One region of the Thioclava sp. JM3 genome, then DNA from elsewhere that is predicted to be linked to it. Evidence: riboswitches for the same ligand, from Rfam matches in the RefSeq annotation. Region 1 holds a riboswitch; each other region holds the start of a gene.
The links. Region 1 has a riboswitch for thiamine pyrophosphate ahead of thiC (phosphomethylpyrimidine synthase ThiC). Riboswitches for the same ligand answer to the same signal wherever they lie in the genome.

Region 1 (3,272 bases):
TCCTCTGCCGCCTCGAAGACCCGCACCGCAGCCCCGGCGCGCGCCAGTTCGAGCGCCGAGGACAGCCCCGCGAGGCCGCCGCCTGCGATGGTGATCATTCGCCCGACCCCTTGAGGGGCACATAAAGCTCCCCGCCTTCGCGGAACTTGGCGGCCATGCTCTCCATCCCCTCTTTCTGCGCCTCGGCGCGGATGTCGTGCGAAATCCGCATCGAGCAGAATTTCGGCCCGCACATGGAGCAGAAATGCGCGACCTTGTGGGCCTCTTTCGGCATCGTCTCGTCGTGGAATTCCCGCGCCGTATCGGGGTCGAGCGAGAGGTTGAACTGGTCTTCCCAGCGGAACTCGAAACGCGCGCGGCTCAGCGCATCGTCGCGCCGCTGCGCGCCGGGCAGCCCCTTGGCCAGATCGGCGGCATGGGCGGCGATCTTGTAGGTGATCACGCCGGTCTTCACGTCGTCGCGGTCGGGCAGGCCCAGATGTTCCTTCGGCGTGACGTAGCACAGCATCGCGCAGCCGAACCAACCGATCATCGCCGCCCCGATCCCCGAGGTGATGTGGTCGTAACCCGGCGCGATATCCGTGGTCAGCGGACCGAGTGTGTAGAACGGCGCTTCGTGGCAGCACTCCAGCTGCTTGTCCATGTTTTCCTTGATCTTGTGCATCGCGACGTGACCGGGGCCTTCGATCATCACCTGACAGTCCTTCGCCCAAGCGATCTTCGTCAGTTCGCCCAGCGTCTCCAGCTCGGCAAATTGCGCGGCGTCATTGGCATCCGCGATCGATCCCGGACGCAGCCCGTCGCCGAGGCTGAACGAGACGTCGTAGCGGCGGCAGATGTCGCAGATCTCTTCGAAATGCTCGTAGAGGAAGCTCTCCTTGTGGTGATGCAGGCACCATTTCGCCATGATCGAGCCGCCCCGGCTGACGATCCCGGTCACGCGCTCCACCGTCATTGGCACCATGTGCAGACGCACCCCTGCATGGATCGTGAAGTAGTCGACGCCCTGCTCGGCCTGTTCGATCAGCGTGTCGCGGAAGACCTCCCATGTCAGGTCCTCGGCGATGCCGTTCACCTTCTCCAGCGCCTGATAGATCGGCACGGTCCCGATCGGCACGGGGCTGTTGCGGATGATCCATTCGCGGGTGTTGTGGATGTTGCGCCCGGTCGAGAGGTCCATCACCGTGTCGGCGCCCCAGCGGATCGCCCAGACAAGCTTGTCGACCTCTTCCTCCATCGAGGAGGTGACGGCGGAAGTGCCCATGTTGGCGTTGATCTTCACGAGGAAATTGCGCCCGATGATCATCGGTTCGGATTCCGGGTGGTTGATATTGGCCGGAATGATCGCGCGACCCGCTGCGATCTCGTCGCGCACGAAATCCGGCGTCACGTAATCAGGCAGGTTTGCACCCCAGTCCTGCCCGTCGTGCGGTCCTACGGCCTCGCGCAGCTGGTTCTCGCGGATCGCGACGAACTCCATCTCGGGCGTGATGATGCCTGCGCGGGCATAGGCCAACTGCGTCACCGCGCGGTCGCCCTTGGCCCGCGTCGGGTGCGGCTTGACTGGGAATTCCGGCGTCAGCCGCGCCCCTTGGGCAAAGCCGTTATCCTCGGGCCGGACATCGCGCCCGGTATATCGCTCGACATCGCCGCGCGCCTCGATCCATGCCCGGCGCAGCGGCGCGAGACCGGCATTGATATCGGTCGTGACCTCGGCGTCGGTGTAAGGGCCCGAACTGTCATAGACCGGCAGCGGTGCTTCCCCGGCAGTGGGGTGCATGGCGATCTCGCGCATCGGCACGCGCAGACCTTCATGCAAAGCGCCCTCGACGTAGATCTTGCGCGACGCCGGCAGCGGACCGGTGGTGATCTTGGGGTTGGGAATGTTCATCGTTTCGGTGCTCCTCAAGCATTCGATCTCAAAGGACACCAATTGAGAGACGCTTGGGAAACCAAAGGCCGAACGGCCTTTTGTCATGGCTCGCAACGAGAGAAAGACTCTTCCCGGTCTGCGCGCCTAGCTTCCTACGCCAGTATCAACTGGGTCAGGTTCAAAGGGTCGCGTCACCGGGTTTTCACCCTGTCAGCCTCTCAGTCCCCTAAGCGGGACTCCCCTGCGTGATCCTGTTGTAGGAGCGAAGTGCGAACCTGGCAAGGCGCGTCCGCGCGACATCCGGCGGTCGTGATAGGCGCGCCCGGCGTCAGCGGTTCAAAAGCGCGCCGTCCATCCCAGCGAAACCCCCATCGCGGAACGCTTCCCGGGTTCGTAGACAAGCCCCGCGCCGAGACGACCGATCCCGGCCGTGCGCGAATAGCCGAACTGAAGGTCGGGCTGAGGTGCTGCGCTTTCGATATTCACCGAGGAGGTCGTCATCACCACCTTGTCGGAGCGCGCGTTTCCGACGGCGGCCCCGACGGCGGTCGGCACGCTCATCGTCATCTTGCCCGAGGCAAGCGAGATCGGCGTCGAAATCCCGATGGAGACACGATCATCGCCGGACAGAAACCCTGTCTTGCTCAGGCCCACGGCATAGGCGTTCGAGTGCAGCCCACTGCCGGAGCGAAGCAAACCGTCTCCGGAGAAGTTCGAACTGCCATTGGCCGCGGTGAACGCGAGAGAGGTGCCGTCACCGAGGGCGACGTTCATGCCGAGCTGAACGAAGCGGGTATCGCTGGACAGGCCGCCACCGAACGCGCCGCCCACCGAGGTTCCCAGGAAGCCGCCGTCTTCATGCAGGCTGCCGACGGTCATCGAGAGCTTGCCGGTGCCAAACCGGGCACTGAGCGAGCCGGCGACGTAATGCGAGGTGATATCGCCAGCCCCGCCGCCTGCCTGCGAAATCGACGCGGACAGCCCGTCGCCGAGGCCGATTTCGTAATGCAGCGCGGATGTGGCATCGAAAGATTTCAGGTATGGCGCGGCCATCGCGGCGCTGTCGACCCAGCCTGTTCCGGCAATCGCGGAACCGTCGCCGCGCGACAGTGACAAGGTGCCGGTGCCCGCGCTCAGATTGATCGCATCCGTCCGTCCCATCGCGAAGGCTTCCGTCGCGGCTCGGGCGGCGCTGGCATCCGCGTAATCCGCCACGAAGCTGCTGGTCGGCACATGATAGCCCCGATCAAAGGCATCGGTGACGATCATTCGCTGGTTGGAGAGCGTCGCGCGCAGGGCCCCGGCGACGCCGCGGCTTGCGCTGATCGCGCTTCGGGCTGCGGGCACGGAGGGGCCGTCGAGAGAGCTGGTCGTCTCGACCTTCAGCGTCCCGGTAGGT
Region 2 (3,272 bases), on a different contig from region 1:
ATCGGCATCGAGCGCGACGATCGAGTCGGTATAGAGGTTGTCGCCTTTGCGGCTAGAGCCGTCGAGGTCGGGGTTCGGATTGCCGGTGCTGAAGATCACCATGTTTCGCTCCGGATCGATTGCGGGGGTCGTCCAGACCATGCCGCCACCGGACTTCCACGAGTCGCCCTCGAACGTGTCGGGATCCGTCGCGTGCCAGCGCCACACTTCCTCGCCCGACTTCGCATCGATCGCGGCGACGAAGCCGCGGATCGGCCATTCGCCGCCGGAACTGCCGACGATCACCTTGCCGTCATAGATTTGCGGCGCCATCGTTTCCGAGAATCCCGCTTGCGGGTCTGCGAGATTGGTCTTCCACACCTTTTCGCCTGTCTTGGCGTCGAGCGCGAGAAGATTGGCGTCGAGCGTCGCAATGTAGACCTTCCCGTAACCCACGGCCACGCCCCGGTTTACCGGGCCGCAGCAGGTCTTGACCTGCGAGATGTCATAGGTCGTGCTCCAATACGTCTCGCCGGTTGCGGCATCGACGGCCATGACCGTCATCTCGTTATCGACCATCGGTGTCGAGATATACATCACGCCATCGACGACGATCGGCGTGGTCTCGAAGCTGGCGACCTTTCCGGTCTGCACCAAGGCAACCGGGTGCAGCTTGTCGATATTGTCCGTCGTGATCTGGTCGAGTGGCGAATAGCGCTGATTGCTGTAGCTCCGGCCATGCAGCAACCAATCGGACTTGTTGTCCTTGGCGGATCGCATCGCGTTGTCGTCGACAGCGACCTTCGCCGAAGCGGGAAGCTCCTTCATCTGTGCGCGGTTCGTGTCGCTCGTGCCCTGGATCTCGTCACTCTGCTTCGCGTGCGCAAGTGCCGGCAGGGCCGCCACGCATACGGACAGGATCAGAGGTCGGACGGCGCCTCGCGAGGTCGCGGTGAATGGTGGCAAATGTGCCATGTTCGGTCCTCCTCTCTTGAAATGATCAGCCGCGGCGGTCGGGTCAGTCGCAGGATGGCTGCGACGAGTCCGGCAACGGCTGCAGGTCCATCGCATCGATCGCTTTCTGGTCGATCGCGCTGTCCCCGGGTTTGAAACCGTTCTTGCAAAGCAGATAGGCGAATGTCTGGAGATACTGCTTGTCGGTCAGCTCGCCCGGGTCATCCTTGGGCATGTGCTTCGCGATGAAGTCGTATAGTTGCTTGCCGGTCATGCCGCTGTAATCGAGGCTGTCGGCGAATTTCTTGCCCGCCAGTGCCGGGCCTGCATCCCCCATCAGATCGCTGCCATGACAATCGGCGCAGTGCTTCTTGTACACGTCGTGGCCTGACGATGCCTGCTTGGATGTGAAAAGGGCCTGCTGGTCCGAAGAGCCCGGGTAGGCTGCGCTCGCGCAGAGGACAAGGGCGGTAACGAGGCCGGTCAGGGCCGTTCCGGAATGCGTGTCTAGACGTCTCATGCTAAAAAACCTCGCTCAATAATGCTGGGACGGAGCGGTGGGGGATATGGTTCCCCAACGGATGCAAGGGGCATTTGTTCCATTCTGCTTTGCGGGCATCAGGCAGACGGGTCTGCACCGAGCATGTTTCGGATGGGAAAGCGGATCCGAAAACGACGCCGGTATCTTCGCTCTTTCCGGCCTGCCATATGACCGCGACCAGAATGGTTCCGCCGTTCAAGGATATGCGCTGGATGCTGATCGCGGCGAAGCTGTGGGCGCCTCGTCTGACCCGGCTTGACAGGCGGCGCGAAGGCTGTCACCTCTCGGAGCGAAGCGACAGGGGCGCTCGGGCAACCGGGCTGAGACGAACCCTTAGAACCTGAACCGGATAATGCCGGCGGAGGGAGGCGCGTGAGACGGTCAGGCGCGTTCCCGCCTTTGCCCCCTCGCACTTCTCCTGATGCCCGCAGCCAAGGAGAGAGCGATGGAAGATCCCGGACAATATCTCGCGGCGATGCGGCAGACCGCGCCGCTCGTTCACAACATCACCAATTACGTCGCGATGAACGTGATGGCGAATGTTCTGCTCGCCTCCGGCGCCTCGCCCGCGATGGTGCATGCGCGCGAGGAGGCGGCCGAGTTCGCCGGACTCGCGCAGGCGCTCAGCATCAATATCGGCACGGTGTCGCCGCCCTGGGCGGAGGCGATGGCGGCGGCGGCCAAGGTCGCGAGCGCGCAGGGAACCCCGTGGGTGCTAGACCCTGTCGCGGTCGGCGCGACGGATTATCGGCGAGCGCTCGGTGCGCGGCTCGTGGAACTGCGCCCGAAGGCAATCCGCGGCAACGCGTCGGAGATCCTTGCGCTTGCGGGCGAGGCTGGCGCGGGGAAAGGGGCGGATTCCACTGAGAGTGTCGAGACCGCGGAAGGCGCCGCACGGGCCTTGGCCCGGATGAGCGGGGCCGTGGTTGCGGTGACTGGCGCGGTCGATTTTGTGACGGATGGGGAGCGCGCTGCGCGGGTCGCCAATGGCCATGCGATGATGCCGCGCGTGACCGCTTTGGGCTGTTCGCTGACCGGTCTGGTGGCTGCGTTTCTCGCGGGACAGCCTCGCTTCGAGGCGGTCGTCGCGGCGCTGGCTTATTTCGGGCTCGCCGGGGAGAGCGCCGGGGCGAGTGCCTCAGGCCCGGGAAGTTTTCAGGTCGCGTTCCTCGATGCGCTCTATGCGATCGACGCCGAGGCGCTGAGCGCCGGAGCTCGGATCGAATCCGCATGATGATCCCGTCCATCTGTTTCGTCACCGACCCGGCCGCCCCGCAGCCGGTGCTCGCGCAAGCCGTGGCCGCGGCACGGGGCGGTGCAGGCTGGGTGCAGCTGCGCGACAAGGTGCTCCCCGATGCGGAATTCGCCGCGCTGGCCCGGACGCTGGTCGAAGCGCTTGCCCCCTATGACGTGCCGCTGATCGTGAACGATAGGGTCGCGGTGGCCATCGAGATTGGGGCCGCCGGGCTGCATATCGGCCAGAGCGATGGCGACCCCGCCGCGATCCGCCGCCGGATCGGGCCCGACATGCTCCTAGGCCTCTCGATCGAGACCGAGGCGCAGATCGCCGCCGTTCCTCCCGGCATCGATTATCTCGGCGTCGGTCCGATCCATGCGACCGGCTCGAAGCCCGACCATGCCGCCCCGATCGGCCATTCAGGCTTTGCCCGGATCGTTTCGCGCACCGATCTTCCCTGCCTCGCGATCGGCGGGATCACTGCCACTGACGCGCCCGCAATCCGCGCGGCGGGCGGTGCCGGTCTCGCGGTGATTTCCGCCATCTCGCGTGCCCCTGACA
Region 3 (3,272 bases), on a different contig from region 1:
GAGCGTCACAACCGTGGAGAGCAGCGCGATCACCAAAGAGGTCAGCGTCGCGGGCCAGACCATCTCGGGCAGGTTGGCCACCGCCGGGATGCCCCGGGCGAAAACGGTGCCGATGGGAAGCAGCAGGAAGGCGCTTGCGAGCCCGATCGCGAGCGCGTCGAAGAGCGCACGCCCTATCCCGCCGGACAGCTGCGGGATCGGCGCGGCGCGGCGGTCATGCCCCGCGCCGAAACTCGACGGCAGGGTGGCGCGCGCCGCGATCAGCAGCGCCGCGACCGAGATCGCGACCTGCACCAGCGCAAGGCTCGCCGCGCGGCCCATGTCGAAATCGAAGCGGAAGGCCTGATAGATCGCCAGCTCCACCGTGGTCGCGCGCGGCCCGCCGCCAAGGGTCAGGGCCACCGCGAAGGACGTCAGGCAGACGAGGAAGATCGCAAGGAACGCTCCGGGCAGCACGCTGCGCAGCATCGGACGTTCGAGGTGACGCGTGACCTCCGCAGGGCCGAAGCCGAGGGTCGCGGCAAGGCGAAACCGCTCGGCCGGGATCGCCTCCCAGCCGTGCAGGATCATCCGGGTCGCAAGCGGCAGGTTGAAGAAAACATGGGCCACGATGACGCCCTGCGCGCCGTAGATCGAAATCGGATCGATGCCGAGCGGGGCGAGGGCCGCATTGACCAGCCCGCGCCGCCCGAAGACCGCGATCAGCCCGAAGACCGCGACGATCACCGGCAGGATGAAGGGAGCCCCCAGGAGCGAAATCAGCAGTCCGCGCCCGGCGAAGCGGCGGCGATGCAGCGCACGGGCGACCGGCACCGCCAGCGCGCAGGAGATCAGCGCCGAGGCCGCCGCCTGCCAGAGCGTGAAGCGGATCGCGGCGAGATCGGTTTCGCGCAAGCCGGTCAGCCCGCCTGCCCGGAGCGCCACTGCCGCCAAAGTGCCAAGGACAAGCGCGGCCAAAGCCGCACCCGCCAGCACCGCCCAGATGGGCGTGCCTCTTATCTGGAGAAGGCGCGTTGCCATTCTTCCAGCGCCGGACCGCGCAGTTTCTCGGCCTCGGTCTCACCCAGATAGAGCGTCTTGTCGGGCATCGGGAGTTTCTGGAACACTTCCGGCAGCTGATCGTGGGGCAGTTTCGCCGGGAAGGACCAGTTCGCCGTCGCGATCATGCCTTGGAAATCGGGGCTGAGCACGTAATCCATGAATTTCTGCGCCAGCTCGGGATGTTTCGAGGTCTTGAGCTGCGCGACCAGTTCGGGGGTGAAGTAATGCCCCTCGGGGAAGATCGCGGCGGCCTTGGAGTCGTCGTCCTCGGCCATGATGTGATAGGCGGGCGAGGTGACATAGCTCAGTACCATATCCGCCTCGCCATCGGTGAACATGCCGTAGGCCTCCGACCAGCCCGGCGTCACGGTCAGCACCTTGGGCGCGATTTTCGTCCACGCCTCTTCGGCCTTGTCGCCATAGATGTCCTTCACCCAGAGCAACAACGACAGACCCGCGACCGAACTGCGCGGATCCTCGATGACGATCTTGTAGGCGTCGTCGGGCGCATCCAGCAGATTCTGGAAGCTCGTGGGCGGGTTCTTCAGCTTGGTCTTGTCATAGACGAAGGCCAGTTCAGACCAGTCGAAAGGCAGGAAGATCGGATCGTTCCACTTGACCGGCATGGTCAGGTCGGAGGTGTCTTCGTTATGCGGGGCGAACAGGCCGCTGGCGCGCGCCTTCGCGGTCACGTCGGTGTTCAGACCGATCGCGACATCGGCGGAGGTCTTGTCACCTTCGAGCAGGATGCGCGGCAGCACGTCGCCCGCCACGAATTTCAGATCGCAATCGCAGGTCGCCTCGAACCCCTTCTCGATCGCGGGGCCGGGGCCCCATTCGCTCGTGAAATAATCAGGCGCATAGACGGTGAGCACGGGCTTGTCCTCGGCCGCCGCCATCGTGGCGATCAGGCTCAGGGCTCCCGCAAGCATCAGGTGGGTTTTCATGCCTCACTCCTTGGGCTTGCCGGGCGGAGTGGGGCCGGACTATCCGGCTACCTTCCCTCCGCCGGTCTTAACCGGTTCAGGTTCAACGGGTTCGCGCGGATCGCATCTCAGCCAGCCTTGCGCTGGCACCCCGAGGTAGGGCGCAACCTAAGCGCGCGGGGCTTCGGACGCAAGGGCAAGTAGGCACCGCGCCCCTGATCCGCGCCCGGACGCTCTGGCGAGTTCCCGCCAGTGACGACCCGCGCCGGATTTCAATGGCTTGCAACTGCGCGCGGGGCGACGCAGGCTCGATCCGGAACGGATTTGGGAGGAACCGATGCGCATTACCCTGACGGCGGCCCTTATGGCCGCGACCGCCCTGCCCGCCTTGGCCGACACGATCGAGGCGCCGGGCAAGATCACGGCCGTGACGCTCTTTCCGCAGGGCGCGCAGGTGGTGCGGCAGGTGGAGGTGAAGGCGCCCGAGGGCAGCCATGACCTGCTGGTTCCGGGGTTTCCCGAAGGCACCGACATCTCGACGCTGCGGGTGTCGGGTGACGGTGTGCAGATCGGCGCGGTGAGCCTGATCTCAGGGCGCGCGCCGGCGACCAGCGGAACCGAAAGCGCGGCGGTGAAGGCTGCGCGTGACCGGCTGGCCTCTGCAAAGGAAGCCCTTGCGGAAAAGGAAGACGCGGTGGCCGTGATCCGCGCCAAGGCGCAGGCCGCGCGCGACCAGATCACATATCTCAAGAACACCGACTCGCAGGTCACCGCGCCCGAACAGCTGCGCGCGCTGGCGCAGATGGTGGAGGATCAGATTCTCTCGGCCACCGAACGCGCAATCGCCGCCGAAGCGGAAGCGCGCCGCGCGGAAGCCGCGCTCGACCCCGCGAAAGAGGCGGTGAAGCAGGCGCGAGCGGCGCTCGATGCGCTGCTGAACCCGGCGAAAGATCGAGAGATGCTCAGCGCGAAGGTGCAGGGCTCGGGCACGCTGACGATCACCTCTTACGTTAACAATGCCGGGTGGCAGCCCTCCTATGATCTGCGGCTGGACCGCGACAAGGGCGCGGTGGATATGGAGCGCTTCGTCTCGGTCCATCAGGCCACCGGCGAGGACTGGCGTAACGTCGACCTGACGCTCTCGACCGCTCGCCCCGGTGGGCGCGCAGAGCCGGGCGAAGTCTATCCGCGCCTCGCGCACATCGGCGACCCGGATGCGCCGCCCGCACCGGTGCCGATGAAGCGCTCCCTCGCGGCATCGGATGGCGCCGCCGCGCCGATGGCGGAAGCAGCGATCAGCGACCG

Region 2: it holds a riboswitch for thiamine pyrophosphate, as region 1 does, so the genes downstream of both, thiM (hydroxyethylthiazole kinase) here and thiC (phosphomethylpyrimidine synthase ThiC) in region 1, are expected to answer to the same signal.
Region 3: it holds a riboswitch for thiamine pyrophosphate, as region 1 does, so the genes downstream of both, thiB (thiamine ABC transporter substrate binding subunit) here and thiC (phosphomethylpyrimidine synthase ThiC) in region 1, are expected to answer to the same signal.

Annotation. Positions count from the first base shown of each region.
Region 1 covers NZ_NBOB01000011.1:48,229-51,500, reverse strand. The annotation lists gene B6V73_RS17740 (FAD-dependent oxidoreductase) at 1-98, opposite strand, end outside; gene thiC (phosphomethylpyrimidine synthase ThiC) at 95-1,891, opposite strand; TPP riboswitch at 2,006-2,126, opposite strand; gene B6V73_RS17730 (S8 family peptidase) at 2,210-3,272, opposite strand, start outside.
Region 2 covers NZ_NBOB01000002.1:105,385-108,656, forward strand. The annotation lists gene B6V73_RS03840 (PQQ-binding-like beta-propeller repeat protein) at 1-954, opposite strand, end outside; gene B6V73_RS03845 (cytochrome c) at 998-1,453, opposite strand; TPP riboswitch at 1,764-1,858, shown strand; gene thiM (hydroxyethylthiazole kinase) at 1,920-2,708, shown strand; gene thiE (thiamine phosphate synthase) at 2,705-3,272, shown strand, end outside.
Region 3 covers NZ_NBOB01000003.1:145,014-148,285, reverse strand. The annotation lists gene B6V73_RS06610 (thiamine/thiamine pyrophosphate ABC transporter permease ThiP) at 1-1,020, opposite strand, end outside; gene thiB (thiamine ABC transporter substrate binding subunit) at 996-1,988, opposite strand; TPP riboswitch at 2,025-2,131, opposite strand; gene B6V73_RS06600 (DUF4139 domain-containing protein) at 2,305-3,272, shown strand, end outside.